2 regions of the Paenibacillus sp. FSL H7-689 genome follow, and region 2 is predicted to be linked to the other one. Evidence: riboswitches for the same ligand, from Rfam matches in the RefSeq annotation. Region 2 holds a riboswitch; the other holds the start of a gene.
What was found. A riboswitch is a leader RNA that binds a small molecule or an ion and turns the genes downstream of it on or off. The one in region 2 is predicted to bind glycine.

Region 1 (8,708 bases), on a different contig from region 2:
GCTTCCATGCGATGTAATGAACGGTCACCTTGCTCACTCAGCTCTTCCTTGTGCAAGGCATGCATATGTCCACGAATCACCGTTAGCGGGGTACGCAGATCGTGGGAAAGCCCCGCAATGAGACGTTTGCGCAATTGTTCCTCCTCGCGTTCACGGTGACGGCTGTCGGACAGTTGATGCACCATCTGATTGAAGGCTTCTTCCAGTTGACCGATCTCGTCTGACTGGCGGATATCTACCGGAAGCGGGAGGCCTTCCTTGCCTGTGGTCATCATGGCTGTCTGCAAACGAATAAGTCGTTTGCGAATGCGTGCGAAGAAGAGGATCGACATCATGATGAAGCTCAGAAAGATGATGGTCATTACAATGCCGAGATACAAAAGTTCCAGCAGCCCGTTACTGTGATTCATTTGCAGAAGTGATCTCGGCACTTCAATGATCATGAAGCCCTGTCCTCTGTCCTTTTCACCCCCGCCAATATATGAAACTACGGTCAACGGATCGCGAAAGGAAGCTTCTTTCATGAATTGCACGGTATTGTTCGCATTCCATTCGGCTGGAATTCGGGTCTCTGCCGTTTGCCCGGAATCCAGTGACCATCTCAATGTCGTGTCTGTCCTGCCATCCGGCGACGTGGATTTCAGAAGCGTTACATCTTCACTACCGAGAATAAAGAGGGTCTCACCGCTCGCTTTCACACGATACATGGAAGATTTGGGATACGAGCCATGTAATTGCTCCAACCGGGCCTTAATCTCTTCATCCGAAGCACCATCCAGGTTCTCCGCTTCAAGCGACCAGAAATTACTGATCTGGGTAACGTCACCATAAGGTGCCGCTTGATTCATATTCGTGTTATTCACTACAACAACATATATGATGGACATGATCGGAAGAATGACGGGGACAAATAATACAGCCGCCAAGATCAGGATGATGTATCTGGACATCAAGGACCGCCCAAAGCGAAGCTTACGCCGCCCGGATTGCTTTTGCTCCATGCTTCGTTCTCCCTTCCGTTCTCCCTTCATGATCTTCCGTTCTCTGAACCACCGAATCATGGCTTCTTCACACGATATCCCACACCACGGACTGTCTGAATAACTACTGGATTGGCCGGATCAAGCTCCAGCTTTTCGCGCAGATGTCGAATATGTACCATTAAAGTTTTGTCCCCATCCAGATAGGGCTCGTTCCAGACGGCTTCATAGATCTGCTCTTTGGTTCGAATCATGCCCATATGTCGTAGCAGGTAGGCGAAGATGTGGAACTGTTTTCCCGATAAAATAATCTCATCTCCCGTCTCCTCATTGACGATCCGGTTGTCCTTCTCATAGATGGAGAGATGATCCAGCTTCAGGGCTGTATCCGATGAGACCGCTGTTCCTGCCTTACGCAGTTGTACTTCAATCCGGGCAGCCAGTTCATCGGGGTGAAATGGTTTGGTCACATAGTCATCGGCAAAATCAAGACCGTGCAACTTATCGTCAATGGACGTTCTGGCCGAGAGCATGACAATGGGCACGGCGGGATGTTCTTTTTTCAGTCGCTGGCCCACCGTAAATCCATCCAGCCCAGGCAGCATGACATCAAGAATAATGAGTGAACAACCGACAGCAGCCTCCGCTGCACCTTCACCACTGCCGAGCCATACCACCTCATAACCGCGCTCCTCCAGATCGGCTCTGACCCAAGTCGCAATTTCCGTATCATCTTCAATATATAACAGTTTGGTTTTCATCCGAATATTCGTTTCCTTTCTGCCCCCATTGGGTTAATGATATATCTGAGCATCATCATGTAAAAGCTGTCTATAACATATGAATTCATGTCTTATTGAAACAATGTTCAAGCCTTTACGTTACCACACATGCTAATTATAGCTTATCCATTAACGTGGGGAATGTCATATTAATCAAGTCTACCAAGTACATACAAGTTCTACACCTGACGGGAGGAATTTCATTATGCTGCTGGAAGCCATCTATCATCAACCGAAACGAAACTGGGCCTATGCCTATGACCAAGATACAATCCATCTGCGCCTGCGTGCCAAAAAGAATGATCTGACCGAGGTACATGCCCTGACCGGGGATAAATATGCGTGGGATGCAACCAAAGCGCTGGTTCCCTTAACCAAGTTTACCTCTGACTCCATGTTCGATTATTACGAGGGTGAGGTGAAACCTCCCTACCACCGACTGAAGTACTCTTTTCTGCTCAAAAACGGAGACGAACAGATCTGGATGACCGAGACGGACTTCCAGGAAAAAGAACCAGACGACCCGGGCCGTATGTTCCAGTTCCCTTATATTCATGCCGGAGCTGTATTCACACCCCCTGCATGGGTTAAGGACGCGGTGTTTTATCAGATTTTCCCTGAACGATTCGCCAACGGCAACCCGGATATTAGTCCGGAAAAGGTAGAGCCGTGGGGTGGTGAGCCGACACCTTTCAATTTCTTCGGCGGTGACCTTCAGGGCGTGATCGACCATCTGGATTACATCAGCGATCTTGGCATTAATGCGATCTACTTCACACCCATCTTTGAAGCCACTACCAATCATAAATATGATACAGAAGACTACCTGCGGGTAGACCGGCACTTTGGTGACGCAGATACCGTGAAACGACTGGTGGAGCTGTGCCACGCACGTGGAATTCGCGTACTTCTGGATGCTGTGTTCAACCATTCCGGGAAGACATTTGCGCCGTTTGTAGATGTGCAGAAGAACGGAGAACAATCCAAATACAAGGACTGGTTCCATGTACACGAATACCCGCTGGACGTGAAGGACGGCATTCCAACGTATGAGACCTTCGGATTCGAAGCGCATATGCCAAAGCTGAATACGGAGAATTCCGAGGTTAAGGCTTATCTGCTGGAGGTTGCCGAGTACTGGATTAAGGAAGTGGGCGCGGACGGATGGCGGCTGGATGTGGCAGACGAAGTGGATGATGCATTCTGGCGTGATTTCCGCCGTGTAGTCAAAGCGGCTAATCCGGATGCCTATATTCTGGGCGAAGTATGGAACGAGTCTTCTTCCTGGCTGCAAGGCGACCAGTTCGACGCGTCCATGAACTATCCGTTTACCGATGCCGTGAATGCTTTCTTTGTGAAAAATACGATGCACGCCGAACAGTTCGCAAACTCCATCGGGCGACAGTTATCCCGTTATCCGCTTCAGGCCAGCGAAGTGGCGTTTAACTTGCTGGACAGCCACGATACCCCGCGGCTGCTCACGCTGTGTGAAGGCGACCAGCGCAAGATGAAGCTGGCTGCGTTATTCCAGTTCAGTTATATGGGCGCGCCGTGCATCTATTACGGAGACGAGATTGGCATGGACGGCGAACATGATCCGGGTTGCCGTAAATGCATGGAATGGGATGAAGCGAAGCAAGACCGAGAGCTGTTTAACTTTTATCAGAAACTAATCTCCCTGCGTCATGCGCATCCTGCCCTGCGTGCAGAAGGCACCGTTCGTTTCTTACAGGCTCGTCCCGATGGCAGCCAACTGGTATTTGAGCGACAAAATGAGGAGGAACGCATTCTGGTTCTGTTCAATCGATCAGAAGAGACAGCTATTGTCGAGCTTGAGGCCGGTGACGAGGAATGGACCGAGTTATTCGGCGGAAACCATCGCACCGCCAAGGAAGATGGCGTACTCGCCATTGAACTGCCCGCGTATGGATATGCTGTACTGAGTACTAGTCTCACATAAACACCAAGCTATATTTGCTTTTATACAAGACCGGACATGGGTCCACTTCATCGGAATATAAAAAACCAAATAGGCGCTCACAGACCTGTTCCGGATCTGATGAGTGCCTATTTGATTTTGACGTAATTCATTATGACCATGGATTACTCTGGCTGAACCAGCTGTTCCTTGAGCAACTGGATGGTGGCCTCATATTGTACAAGCCCCACTTGCAGACACAGACGCTGTGCAGGCGAAATACGTTCGCCGAATTCTTCCATCTGGCGCTGAAGTTCAGCGTATAACATTTCCTTTCGCTTCAACTGGCTGGATATCCAACCCGTTACGGTATCTTCATCCGCCAACTCTCCGAAATACAACCGCATCAGAAAATCAGAACGAAATACCTCAGCTTCCAAAGGACTCATTAAATAGGCGTGAAATTGCGCTGCTCCTTCAGGGGTCAATGAATACACGTTCTTATCAGGTTTCCCTTCCTGCTTAACCGATTCCTTAGTCAGCAATCCTGACTTTTCCATCTTCGCAAGTGTAGGATATATGGTGCCAAAGCTGGCATCAAAGAAAAATGAAAAATATTGTTCAAAGTACTGCTTGATCTCGTATCCGGAACTTGGCTGATTGTGCAGTATTCCGAGGATGACATGCTGCGTGTTCATCGGTGTACCGCTCCTTTCCATTCCCCTTAACGTATCACAATCAGTACCCCTTGTTCAATGTTCAGATGACGAAACGGTTGCTTTCAGAGCAACAGGCACAGCAGCAGTCTGGTCCTCCTTATGAGCTTCAGAACGTACCGGGCCGGAGCGTCTGATCCAGATGCTAAGGGCACCCAGAGTCAACGTTGCTCCCCCTATTACTGCAAGGAACAATACATCCCTGCCAATCCCGTTGCCCCCAAGCACAAGGTTCGTCATGCCTTCTACCGCATAGGTCGCCGGCAGATAATGACCGATCCCTTGGTAGAACTCAGACATTACATCGCGTGGAATCGTTGAGCCCGAGGACAACATCAGCAGAGGCAACAGCGCACTGTTTAACCAAGCCCCAGCATTGCCAAGCAACAACAAGCTCAACTGAGCCATGAGTATAAAAGATATGGTGACCAGCAACTGGAAAAGCCATAACATGAACCAACCATCTGCTGACGATACCCCCATAACGTGCATCATCCCCGACCCAACGAGCGAGACAATAAATGCAGCACCAACATTAACGATGTTGCGCGCCCAGAAACGCTCCCATTTCCCTGCCCTGTTACTCAGTTCACCAGATACTTTCTGCAGATTCATGCCAAGCAACATCGCTCCAGTAAACGTAGCCGTTACAATCAACATCGGTACCATGGAAAAAGAAAAATTATCAACAGGATTCAGTCGCTCCACTTCTGCCTCCACGCGTGAAGACAACCCAAGCGCCAGCGCATCGGACTGATCAGCAGTCATACCGGACTGATTCAGCACTCCGCGAATGCCATTCTCTTGTACTTCACGGTTCAACGTCGCTGTAACTTGTGCGGCTACGTTCTGCATCACACTTTTCACGGTAGCCACGTTTGATTCGTTCATCACATACTTCACTGTCATCAGTTTTGACAAGTCTTCTGCCTGTTGCATGAAACCTGATGGAATCTCAATAATCATGTACACATTCCGATCCGTTAACATCTGTCGTGCTTCTTGCATCGATTCAGATGGTTTGATCTCGAAATTCAGACCTGCCGCCAAAGACTTAGCCACTGGTTCAGCCGCTACCCCATCTTCATTCACGATGGTGACAGCCAATTGAGTCATTCTTTCGTTAACCTGGTCGTATCCGCTAAGCCAGATGATGTTAAAAAAAACCTGAAACAGCACAGCCGTAATTAAACCTACAATGGTGGCTCCGTTTTTCAAAAACAGTAGACTCGTCTGGAAAATACCTTTCATTCTATCCATCTCCTTTAGTTTTGTTTCGCTCTTTTATATATCTTATTGATATATGACAGTTGTTAATATATCTAATCGATATATAGATCGTCAATGTTTTTTTGTTTTTCTTCGTTGGAAAAAGACAAAAAAAGCCGATACATCTCTTCACCAGGAAGATTTGTACCGGCTTTTCATATCAATCCGATTTATGCCTTAGTTTCTACGTCATTTTCAGCAGGGGACTCAGCCTCAGGCTCGGCACGCTTTGCCTTTGGTTTAGCCAACTTCTGCATCATTTTGCGGCCGGTAGGTGTCTGGGCCAGTCCACCTTGGGCTGTCTCCCGGTGACGGCTCGGCATCGCACTGCCTACTTCCAGCATGACATCGATGACTTCGTCTGACGGAATGGCACTACGCACTCCGGCCAGGGCCATGTCAGCCGCAGCCAGCGCCGTAACTGCACCCAGTCCATTACGGACGATGCACGGGATTTCAACAAGGCCTGCGACCGGATCGCAGATAAGGCCCAGTGTATTTTTTAACGCCAAACCAACGGCATGAACGACCTGTTCCGGTGTACCTCCACGCAGTTCAACCATGGCACCCGCAGCCATGCCGATAGCGGAACCCACTTCCGCCTGACAGCCACCCTCGGCTCCGGAGATAAATGAATTGTTCGCGATAACATAACCAATCGCTCCCGCACAGAACAACCCGTTCACCAAATGTTCGTCCGTCCAGCCAAATCGCTCCTGTGAGCTAATAAAAACACCGGGGATGATGCCGCAGGAACCAGCTGTTGGTGTTGCCACGATCCGACCCATGGAGGCATTCACTTCAGATACACACAGGGCATACGCCATGGCAAGTGCGGAAGCATCTCCCGAGCAAGTCTCGCCCTTGCGAATGTACTCAGCCATTTTTTTGCCGTCTCCACCTGTTAATCCACTGCGTGATGTCGTATCTTCCGTTAGCCCTTTTCGTACCGCTTCCTTCATCACCTGATAATATTCAGACATCTGCTTCACAACATCCGCTTCCGGTGTATTGGTCTCCTGAACCTGCTCCTCGATCATCAGCTGAGCAATGGTTTTGGATTCTGCTGTACAGATCGTATTCAGCTCGTGCAAATGTTTAAACCGCATCCGAATCAACTCCTCTCTTCAAATCGATAACACGAATGTCCAGCACATGGTCCAGCTCTTTTAGACGCTTGAGCATATCAGGATTAGGCACACCATCCATTTCCATCGCGGTAAGTGCTTCGCCATCACGGGCTTTCCGGTCCACCTGCATATACCCGATGTTAACCCCGGATGAACTGATCGTGGACGTTACCGATGCAAGCACCCCTGCTTTGTCCGCATGTCGCAGAACGAGTGTTGGAAACTCACCACTAATCTGAACACGAAAATCATTCATCGAATGCACGGATACGCTTCCACCACCAATGGATGCACCGATTAAGGAGCAGGCACGTTCTCCATGCCACAACTCAATTTTGACCGTATTTGGATGAGGAGCAGGCAGGCCACTTGTATAAAACTCAACCTCCATGCCCGCTTCCTCTGCGTATTGCTCTGCATCCGGGATACGCGGATCGTCTGTGACATAATCCAGCAGACCGCCGATCAGTGCCAGATCTGTTCCGTGCCCCTGATACGTATCTGCAAATGAACCGTACAGGGTCAGCCGGGCACGATCTGGCGTACATCCTAGCCACTGACGAGCAATTCTTCCTAACCTTGCCGCACCAGCTGTATGTGAACTTGAAGGCCCCGTCATCGACGGACCAATAATTGAGAAAACATCTTTAAATCGCACCTTGTAACCCTCCATTATTAATCATGATTCATATTTGTAAAATGTATTCGTCATTTCGATCCCGGAGTTCCATCCACAATGTCCCTTATTTTGGATATGATGACATCAAAAAAGGACAGAAGAAGGCCCCAGGCCCTCTCTCTGTCCTCGATACCTGAGAGTTTCACGATCAGCAGTGTCTCACGACAAGGTGCATTGCCTGCGATTACAGACAAGTTCACCGGTCTGACTGATCATATACCCCTTGGGTGGCGCAATTCGCGCACTCTCCAGAGTTGCGTCCAACGATGGTACATTTACCTGAGAGATTAACCACTGCGCCGGGTGCGCAGCAGCTTGCTCCTTCGGTGCCTGAACACTAGCCATATTGCTCGGCTAACTCAGGTCTCTCCCGCTCGTTATCATCCGCTGTATTATCTTAATTCGATTCGAATTGGTATATTTCTAAATTTTTTATCAAGTATACCCATAGAGTAATGTACAATATCATATATGTCAACAAAAGTAACGTGTAATTATCATAAGTTCGATGTCTATTTTAACTGAAACGAATAGCATTCACATTTCTCACTTCCGCTGAGGCACTCGTGACGTTGCTAGTTGTCGTAAATTGGATACTTATCGTGTATGCATTAGTCGTTGTAGTCGGGGATGTATCCACGTAAGTGTTGGAGGAAAGAAACCTCAACGTTCCCGAAGCATTACCGGTTCGTGAGAGCTGCAATTGATTAATTAACACTCCGTTACGTCTCAGATTAATGTTATACGCAATACTCCAGTTAGACCCTACAACTATTGCTACTTGTGTACTATTATCGATTTTCACGCGTTGACCTGCTACTACAGGTACATTAAGTGTCTGAATCGTCGTTTCAGCTACTAATGAAAGACCCAACGCCGTGGTCTGGCTATCAGCAAACAAGGAAGAATCCGCAGGGGCAGAAGCTGCTGTCGATCCAGTAGCTCCTGTAGCCCCAGTGACTCCGGTCGCTCCCGTTGCTCCCGTTACACCAGCCGTCCCGGTTGTTCCCGTCGCACCTGTCGCACCTGTAGCCCCAGTGACTCCGGTCGTTCCCGTTGCTCCCGTTACTCCGGCTGTCCCGGTTGTTCCGGTTACGCCTGTCGCACCTGTAGCCCCAGTGACTCCGGTCGCTCCCGTTGCTCCCGTTACACCAGCCGTCCCGGTTGTTCCGGTTACGCCTGTTGCACCTGTAACCCCTGTGGCTCCGGTCGCTCCCGTTGCTCCCGTTACTCC
Region 2 (8,708 bases):
TCATCGTTGAAGGCGAAGGCGAAGCTGAAGCTCTTCAAGCTTTGACTGACGTTATGGTTAACGAAGGGTTGGGCGAAATTAATGCTTAATGTCTCCGGGATCGCGGCTTCGGCGGGTATTGCTATCGCCAAGGCGTTTATCTTGGAGCATCCTGACTACTCTGTAGAAAAACGCCAAATTAACGACGTTGACGCAGAGATCGCGAAACTCGACTCAGCTCTGGGTAAATCCCAGGCTGAGCTTGAGGCGATCAAAGAGCGCACTTTACAAGAGCTTGGCGAGAAAAAAGCAGAGATTTTTGCTTCGCATTTGCTCATTTTGAATGACCCGGAACTGATTGATCCGGTTAAAGCTAGAATTGCGGATGACATGATCAATGCAGAATTTGCTTTGAACGAAACGGCATCGCAATTTATCTCCATGTTTGAGAACATGAAGAGTGCTTACCTGCAGGAACGTGCTGCAGATATGCGTGACGTTACCAAGCGTGTGCTAAATCACTTGCTTGGTATCGACTTCATGAGTCCGGCTGAGATCAATGAAGAAGTGATTGTGCTTGCGGAGGATCTAACACCTTCCGACACGGCTCAATTGAACCGCCAATTTGTTAAAGGTTTTGCAACCAACATTGGTGGACGTACTTCTCACTCGGCAATTATGGCTCGCTCTCTTGAGATTCCGGCTGTTGTTGGAACCAAGGACATCTTGGCTCAAGCGAAACAAGGCGATATGATTATTGTTGACGGTCTGGATGGTCACGTACTAGTTAACCCTACTGATGAAGTTATTGCTGAATACCGTGCCAAACAGGAACAGTATGATGCACAACGTGCAGAGTGGAGAAAACTTCGTGATGAGCCAACGGTAACGGTGGACAACGTTCATGTTGAACTTGCAGCTAACATTGGTACACCAAATGACGTAACGGGTGTTCTGGAAAACGGCGGCGAGGCTGTAGGCCTGTACCGTACCGAGTTCTTGTACATGGGCAGAGACAAGCTTCCTTCCGAAGACATTCAGTATAATGCTTACAAAGCGGTACTGGAAAAAATGGAAGGCAAACCTGTCGTTGTTCGTACACTCGACATCGGTGGAGACAAAGAGCTTCCATACCTGGATCTGCCAAAAGAAATGAATCCATTCCTCGGCTTCCGCGCAGTTCGTCTGTGTTTGGACCGTCTGGATATCTTCCGTACACAATTGCGTGCATTGCTGCGTGCAAGCGTACATGGAAACCTGCGTGTCATGTTCCCAATGATCGCAACACTCGGTGAATTCCGTGAAGCAAAAGCTGTCTTGCTCGAAGAGAAAGAGAAGCTGGTTGCTGAAGGTATTGCTGTTTCTGACAGCATCCAACTCGGAATCATGGTCGAAATTCCTTCGACTGCAGTTCTGGCGGATCAGTTTGCCAAAGAAGTGGATTTCTTCAGTATCGGAACGAACGATCTGATTCAATACACGATGGCTGCTGACCGTATGAACGAACGAGTAGCTTATCTGTATCAACCTTACAACCCAGCCATTTTGCGTTTGGTTAAAATGGTTATCGATGCAGCGCATCGTGAAGGCAAATGGGTTGGCATGTGTGGTGAGATGGCAGGAGACGAAACGGCAATTCCATTGTTGCTTGGTCTTGGATTGGATGAGTTCAGCATGAGCGCAACCTCCATTCTGCCAGCTCGTAGTCAGATCACCAAGCTGTCCCGTGCGGATATGCAGGAACTGGCTGCTAAAGCTCTGGATATGCAAACGGCTGAACAAGTCGTTGAATTGGTTCAAAGCATTAAAGCGTAATTTTGCCGGGGTTTCCTCCGGATTTGAGGTTTTTCTTTTTCCGATAATGAGCTGCATTGATGCAGCGATTTTGCCGGTATCCGCTGTTACAGCGGGTACTGGCTTTTTTTGTTGCTCGAACGTATAGGAATTAGAAGGGGAGTACGAGGAGAAAGGTCCTGTAATGTCTAGCCAAAAAAATGCTCTTACTGATGTAGTTAACATCAGCAAGAGCATGATTAGTAATACACTTAGTGCTTAACTGCAAGCGCAGTTCAGTACAGGTTTGCGAGCGGCGGTGGTTTCATCCAGACGAGTGACCGGTGTTCCGTAAGGTGCGTTGAGTACCAATTCTGGTGTCTCTTCCGCTTCTTTGGCAATCCGTATCATCGTATCAATGAAGCCATCCAGCGTTTCTTTACTTTCGGTTTCTGTCGGCTCGATCATGATGCATTCCTCCACGTTGAGCGGGAAGTACACCGTAGGCGGGTGATATCCAAAATCAAGCAATCGTTTGGCAACATCAAGTGTGCGCACACCGTATTGCTTCAAACCCCGACCAGACATGACAAATTCATGTTTACATACGCCTGGATACGGAATCTCGTAGTAAGGTGCGAGACGGGCCATCATATAATTAGCATTCAGTACCGCGCATTCAGAGACTCGGCGTAACCCTTCCGGTCCATAGGTGCGAATGTAGGCATAGGCACGTACCAGAATACCGAAGTTGCCGTAGTAGGCTTTCACCCGACCAATGGATTGATCGCCTTCACGATCGAATGCATACATACCGTCATCATTTTTGATAACCATGGGCTTAGGTAGGAACGGAACCAGGCGATTCTTCACACCAACTGGTCCGGAACCTGGTCCACCACCGCCATGAGGTGTACTCATCGTTTTGTGCAAGTTCAGATGCACCACGTCAAAGCCCATATCACCCGGACGGGTAATGCCCATAATGGCATTGGAGTTGGCTCCATCGTAGTACAACAAGCCACCAGCCTGATGTACGATGGATGCAATCTCCTGAATGTCTTTCTCGAACAAACCAAGTGTATTCGGGTTTGTCAGCATCAATGCTGCCGTATCCGAACCGACTGCTGCACGGAGTGCGTCCAGATCGACCAGTCCGTCTGCGCGGGATGGAATCGTCACAGTTTCAAATCCTGCAACGGTTGCACTTGCCGGGTTGGTACCATGCGAAGAATCGGGCACGATGACTTTGGTACGTTGTTCGCCACGACCTTCGTGGTAGGCACGAATCATCATAAGTCCAGTCCATTCTCCATGGGCACCAGCTGCTGGTTGCAAGGTCACAGCGTCCATACCTGTCAGACCTGCAAGGTCGTTTTGCAACGTATATAACAGTTCAAGTGCACCTTGAATGCTGGATTCATGCTGGTACGGATGGATTTTGGCAAAACCGTTGTAACGGGCAACATCCTCATTAATCTTTGGATTGTATTTCATCGTACAAGAGCCCAGTGGATAGAATCCGTTATCTACGCCGAAGTTGCGGCGGGACAGCGCGGTATAGTGTCGAATAACATCTACCTCAAACACTTCCGGCAGTGCTGCTGCTTCCGAACGGAGCATTTCCCGGGGAATCAACGTATCGGCAGCCTGACGAGGAACGTCACATTCTGGTAAGGAATAAGCGACACGCCCAGGACTGCTGAGTTCAAAAATCAATGATTGTTCCGGAGCAGGAGTTAAGGTCTGTGCACTAAATGTTGTATTCGTCTCAGGTTGAACCGAAGTGGAGACTGAGGTACCTGTTTCCGATTGTCCTTGTAACGATGTTGTCGTTGTCGTTTCTTGAGTCACAGCGATCCCTCCAATGCTCGTGCGAATTCGTCAATCTCTTCCTTAGTGCGCCGTTCGGTAACAGCAATCAGCATATGTCCGGCAAGCTCCGGGTAATCACGTCCGAGTTCGTAACCACCAATAAAGCCTGCATCCAGCAGTTTCAACTGAAGAGTATCCACGTTGGTTCCTTCAGGAAGCTTAATAACAAACTCATTAAATGTTGGTGCATTAAAAGTAAGGCTAACTCTAGGAATCGCAGTTAATGTATTGAGGGTGTAATGACTCTTTTGCAAATTCAGATCCGAGACATCGATCATACCCTGTTTACCCATGATGGACATATACACAGATGCGCTGAGTGCAAGCAAAGCCTGGTTGGAACAGATGTTGGATGTCGCCTTTTCGCGTCGGATGTGCTGTTCACGTGCTTGCAATGTCAGTACAAAACCACGCTTGCCATTGCGATCGGTTGTTTGGCCTACAATTCGGCCAGGAATTCGGCGCATATGAGGCTGGGATACGGCGAAATATCCGCATGTCGGGCCGCCGAGTGAAGCGGCGATGCCAAGGGGTTGCGCATCACCTACAACGATGTCGGCACCCAGCTTGCCTGGGGCTTCCAGCAGACCCAGCGATAGCGGGTTTGCACTTACAACAAGCAGGCCCTTGTGCGCATGCACGAGGTCGGCAGCCTGCTTCACATTTTCCACGGCACCAAAGAAGTTCGGACTCTGGATCATGACAGCAGCGGTATCGTCTGATATGGCGGTTTGCAGGGCATCCCAGTCAGTGACGCCATCCTTATAACCAATCTCAACAATCTCCAGACGGAGTCCGTGCGCATATGCCTGCAATACCTGACGGGCTTCCGGATGAACGGTACGGGATACGATGAGCTGTTTGCGACGAGTTGCCGCTGCGGCCAGATTACCGGCTTCCGCAAAAGCTGTTGCACCGTCATACATACTGGCATTGGCTACAGCCATACCGGTTAATTCACAGATGTAGGATTGAAATTCGAAAATGGCCTGTAGTTCACCTTGGCTGATCTCAGGCTGATAAGGTGTGTAGGCAGTGTAGAACTCGGAACGGGAAATGACATGATTGATGACGGAAGGAACATGATGATCGTATATGCCTGCGCCGAGGAAGCTGGCGTGTGTTTCGAAATTGGCGTTGGCGCCGGCTTGTTTGGACATGTGACGTGTCAGCGCATATTCATCGAGTTTGGAGGATACAGGTAGCTCGCCCTGATAACGAATCTCTTTTGGAATGTCCTGAAACAGATCTTCCAGCGTATCCACACCGATGGTTGCGAGCATGGCGCTCTGATCTTGTTCAGTCATGGGAATGTAACGGTGCTTGCTCATGCTTGATCAGCTCCTTGAGTAGGTGTCTTCGACGTACGTGTCCGTTTATGAAAAGGGGTCTTCACGACCTCGGCTTTTAGTTTCTTGCCGCGGATCTCAATCTCAAGCGGGGTTCCCAGCGCAGCGTATTTGCTGTCGATGAGGGCAAGCCCCAGATTACGCTTCAATGTAGGTGATTGCGTGCCTGTTGTCACTTCACCAATCTGTACGCCTTCGGCGTAAATCGGATAGTGGGGGCGGGGAATACCGCGCTCCAACACTTCGATGCCGACCAGTTTGCGGGCGGGCCCGTCAGTTTTTTGCTGTAACAAGGCTTCGTGTCCGATAAAAGGTCCGGCATTCAGCTTCACAAACATGCCAACGCCAGCTTCAAGCGGAGAGATAGTTGCCGACAATTCCTGTCCATACAGAGGGAGCTTTGCTTCAAAGCGCAGTGTATCCCGAGCACCGAGGCCTGTCGGTACAAGTCCGTGACCTTCACCGGCTTGCATTAATCCATTCCAGACCACAGCAGCCTGGTCCGCAGGAACATATAGTTCAAAGCCATCTTCACCGGTATATCCGGTACGGGACAACAGTAATTTTACTCCACATACTTCAGCATCCTGCACAAAACGAAACGGTTCAATCGAGCTTACATCCGTATCTGTAACTTTCCCGATAATATCTACAGCCAGTGGACCTTGCAAGGCGAGCAGCGCCGTTTGCTCCGAATCGTTGGTCATACTTACGCCGGGGATCAAGTGCTCTTGCAGCCACGCCCAATCCTTGTCGATGTTGGAGGCGTTAACCACAAGCATATAATGCTGATCTTCCAGCTTATACACGAGCAGATCATCCACCACACCGCCATCTGGATAACACATCAGGGTGTACTGGGCTTGACCGGGAACTAGCGTGGTCACGTCATTGGTCATCATTTGTTGCAAAAAAACTTCAGCCTGCTCACCCTGTACCGTGAATTCGCCCATATGGGATACATCGAACAGTCCCGCGCGCTCGCGTACCGCTTCATGTTCTTTCTGGATTCCGCTAAATTGTACCGGAAGCTCCCAGCCTCCAAAATCAATGCACCGTACGCCTTCATATTGCTGATATAGTGGGAAGAGTGGTGTTCTAAGCAAATCAGACATCAAATCACCTCGTCATGGGCCGTCAGCCGGCCGGATATACAATCGTGGATCAATGAACCAGAGTATTTTTAAATTTTCAGCTAGATATTTTCATCATATAAGTATGGTAAGGCAGCTATGGCAGCGCCATTCTACATCCTGTTTTTCGTTTTTTGGGAAAAAGGAAAAGGACAGGCCAAAGAATCGGCATGCCAAGTAGCACGCTGTATTCTAAGGCTCTGTCCCTTGTACCTGAGAGTTACCCCGCTACGTTGTGCAGCAGGTTTCCCCTTGGGTGATCATAACGCCCGCACAGGGCGAATAGATGCTCTCCAGAGTTGCGTCCCGTAAAAGTCCTTTTGCCTGAGAGATTCACCCCCGCTTATCGGTGGTTTACTCCTTCGGCGTTACCTCATGTACATCCCGAATCGGGTGTCACGGGTAATCTCTCCCTTTACATTCATCCGCGGGTATAACATAGTCCAATAAACACATTTACTCCTCTCATTAAAACGTGAATCCACTACTGATGTCAAGAACGATATCATTGATAATAATTTAAAACCGAATATTTAATTTATTTTTTATTTTATTGTTCGTGTATTTAAAAAGACTACGCTTACTATTCTAATATTCACCAGTATATGAAGAAAGAGTGTAATCCGGTTACAGGATTTAGAGGTGTTCAGCAAATAAATTGTGAGGTATCTTGACATTTGATTCATAAATATCATACGCTATGTTCTGGGAAAAAGGTTAAGGTCAAAGAACGCATGTACTCATTAATGAAAAGCGAGGCGGATATCGATGAGCGAATTGAAAAGTGATTTCCTGTACAGTGAAGAGCACGAATGGGTGCAAACCGTAGGGGAGGATACTGTACGTATTGGCATTACCGAGTTCGCGCAGCATCAGCTGGGTGACATTGTGTTTGTGGAATTGCCTGACCTTGAAACCAATGTAAAAGCAGAGGACAGCATTGGAACGATCGAATCGGTCAAAACGGTTTCGGACTTGTTCTCTCCCGTCACAGGTTCAATTATTGCAGTGAATGATTCGTTGCAGGACTTCCCTGAACTTGTGAACAGCTCTCCTTACGAGGAAGGCTGGATGATTGAGATCCGTGTTGAGGGAGATCTGACAGCAGCATTGTCTACATTGATGAATGCAGACGCGTATCGGAAACATACGGAAGAATAGTATCAACGAACTTGTACTTATTAACATATATTTTATAATTAAATGATATGAGCTTCATATTGTTTCGACCTGTGTGAGCCGGATGCTTGCACAGGTTTTTTGTGCTTTCCAAGAATGGTTTTGAATGTGGATTGAAGCAGATTGTGGATGTAAATCACCTGATTGGACCAAGCTATAGGTTGGAAAATGATTCTGGAAATGACAAAAGTCATAGGCAAGAAAATCCTTGTGTACCAATAGGTTCAGCCATTATGCATCCATTAAAACGATTACATAACCTAATGTTGTCATCATTGTTCATGACGAAAGTACGCTTTCATTTCATTGAACAGGAGAGCATTCTCGCTTAGGATTACAGCAGGGGAGAAATGATACCCCTTTCATAAATCATAATCACTTGATCCAAGGAGGATAATACAATGAGTAATTTGGACCAATCGTCCAATTCCAAAGGTGGGCTACGGGTTGGTGTTCAGCGTTTTGGCCGATTCCTGAGTGGTATGGTCATGCCAAATATGGGAGCGTTCATCGCCTGGGGATTAATTACGGCTCTGTTCATTCCAACAGGCTGGTTCCCTAACGAGACGCTTGCACAGCTAGTTGATCCGATGATCAAATATTTGCTGCCACTGTTAATTGGTTACACCGGAGGTACGATGGTGCATGGTCAGCGTGGTGGTGTCGTGGGTGCCATTATGACCATCGGGGTCATCGTGGGTAGTGATATCCCGATGTTCCTAGGTGCCATGATTGCCGGACCACTGGCAGCATGGATCATTAAAAAGTTCGATAAATCCATTGAAGGTAAAGTTAAAGCCGGATTTGAAATGCTGGTTAACAACTTCTCAGCTGGTATTATTGGCGGGATCTTGGGGATTTTTGCGCTACTGGGCATCGGGCCTGCTGTAGAAGCGATTAGCAAAGTATTATCTGCCGGTGTACAGGGCTTAATGAATCTTGGTTTGCTGCCGCTGGTCAACCTAATCATTGAACCAGGTAAAGTATTGTTCCTGAACAATGCAATCAACCACGGGATTCTTACACCAATTGCAACAGATCAAGCGAGAGAATTAGGGAAATCCGTATTATACATGCTTGAATCAAACCCGGGTCCGGGACTTGGTATCTTACTTGCTTACTGTTTCTTCGGACGCGGAATGGCCAAATCTTCTGCACCGGGTGCCGTAATCATTCATTTCTTCGGGGGCATTCATGAGATCTACTTCCCTTACATTCTGATGAGACCGATTCTGATTCTTGCCGCAATTGCGGGTGGCGTCGCAGGTACATTAACATTCATGCTCACCGGAGCAGGACTTGTTTCAGCACCATCACCGGGTAGTATTATCGCGTATTTCTTCTTAACACCAAAAGGTGGATACCTGCCGATGTTCGCAGGGGTGCTTGTAGCAGCCGTCGTTTCTTTCCTGGTTGCAGC

Region 1: it holds a riboswitch for glycine, as region 2 does, so the genes downstream of both, sdaAB (L-serine ammonia-lyase, iron-sulfur-dependent subunit beta) here and gcvT (glycine cleavage system aminomethyltransferase GcvT) in region 2, are expected to answer to the same signal.

The regions. Positions count from the first base shown of each region.
Region 1 is NZ_ASPU01000010.1:110,828-119,535, forward strand. Features, by position in the region: gene C170_RS06430 (HAMP domain-containing sensor histidine kinase) at 1-1,001, opposite strand, end outside; gene C170_RS06435 (response regulator transcription factor) at 1,058-1,741, opposite strand; gene C170_RS06440 (alpha-glycosidase) at 1,968-3,722, shown strand; gene C170_RS06445 (helix-turn-helix transcriptional regulator) at 3,866-4,378, opposite strand; gene C170_RS06450 (YhgE/Pip domain-containing protein) at 4,433-5,647, opposite strand; gene sdaAA (L-serine ammonia-lyase, iron-sulfur-dependent, subunit alpha) at 5,836-6,774, opposite strand; gene sdaAB (L-serine ammonia-lyase, iron-sulfur-dependent subunit beta) at 6,764-7,453, opposite strand; glycine riboswitch at 7,593-7,728, opposite strand; glycine riboswitch at 7,733-7,857, opposite strand; partial or broken gene C170_RS29975 (collagen-like triple helix repeat-containing protein) at 7,992-8,708, opposite strand.
Region 2 is NZ_ASPU01000066.1:88,776-97,483, forward strand. Features, by position in the region: gene C170_RS28610 (HPr family phosphocarrier protein) at 1-89, shown strand, start outside; gene ptsP (phosphoenolpyruvate--protein phosphotransferase) at 82-1,794, shown strand; gene gcvPB (aminomethyl-transferring glycine dehydrogenase subunit GcvPB) at 2,032-3,471, opposite strand; gene gcvPA (aminomethyl-transferring glycine dehydrogenase subunit GcvPA) at 3,603-4,958, opposite strand; gene gcvT (glycine cleavage system aminomethyltransferase GcvT) at 4,955-6,091, opposite strand; glycine riboswitch at 6,308-6,408, opposite strand; glycine riboswitch at 6,412-6,534, opposite strand; gene gcvH (glycine cleavage system protein GcvH) at 6,878-7,270, shown strand; gene C170_RS28640 (PTS mannitol transporter subunit IICB) at 7,690-8,708, shown strand, end outside.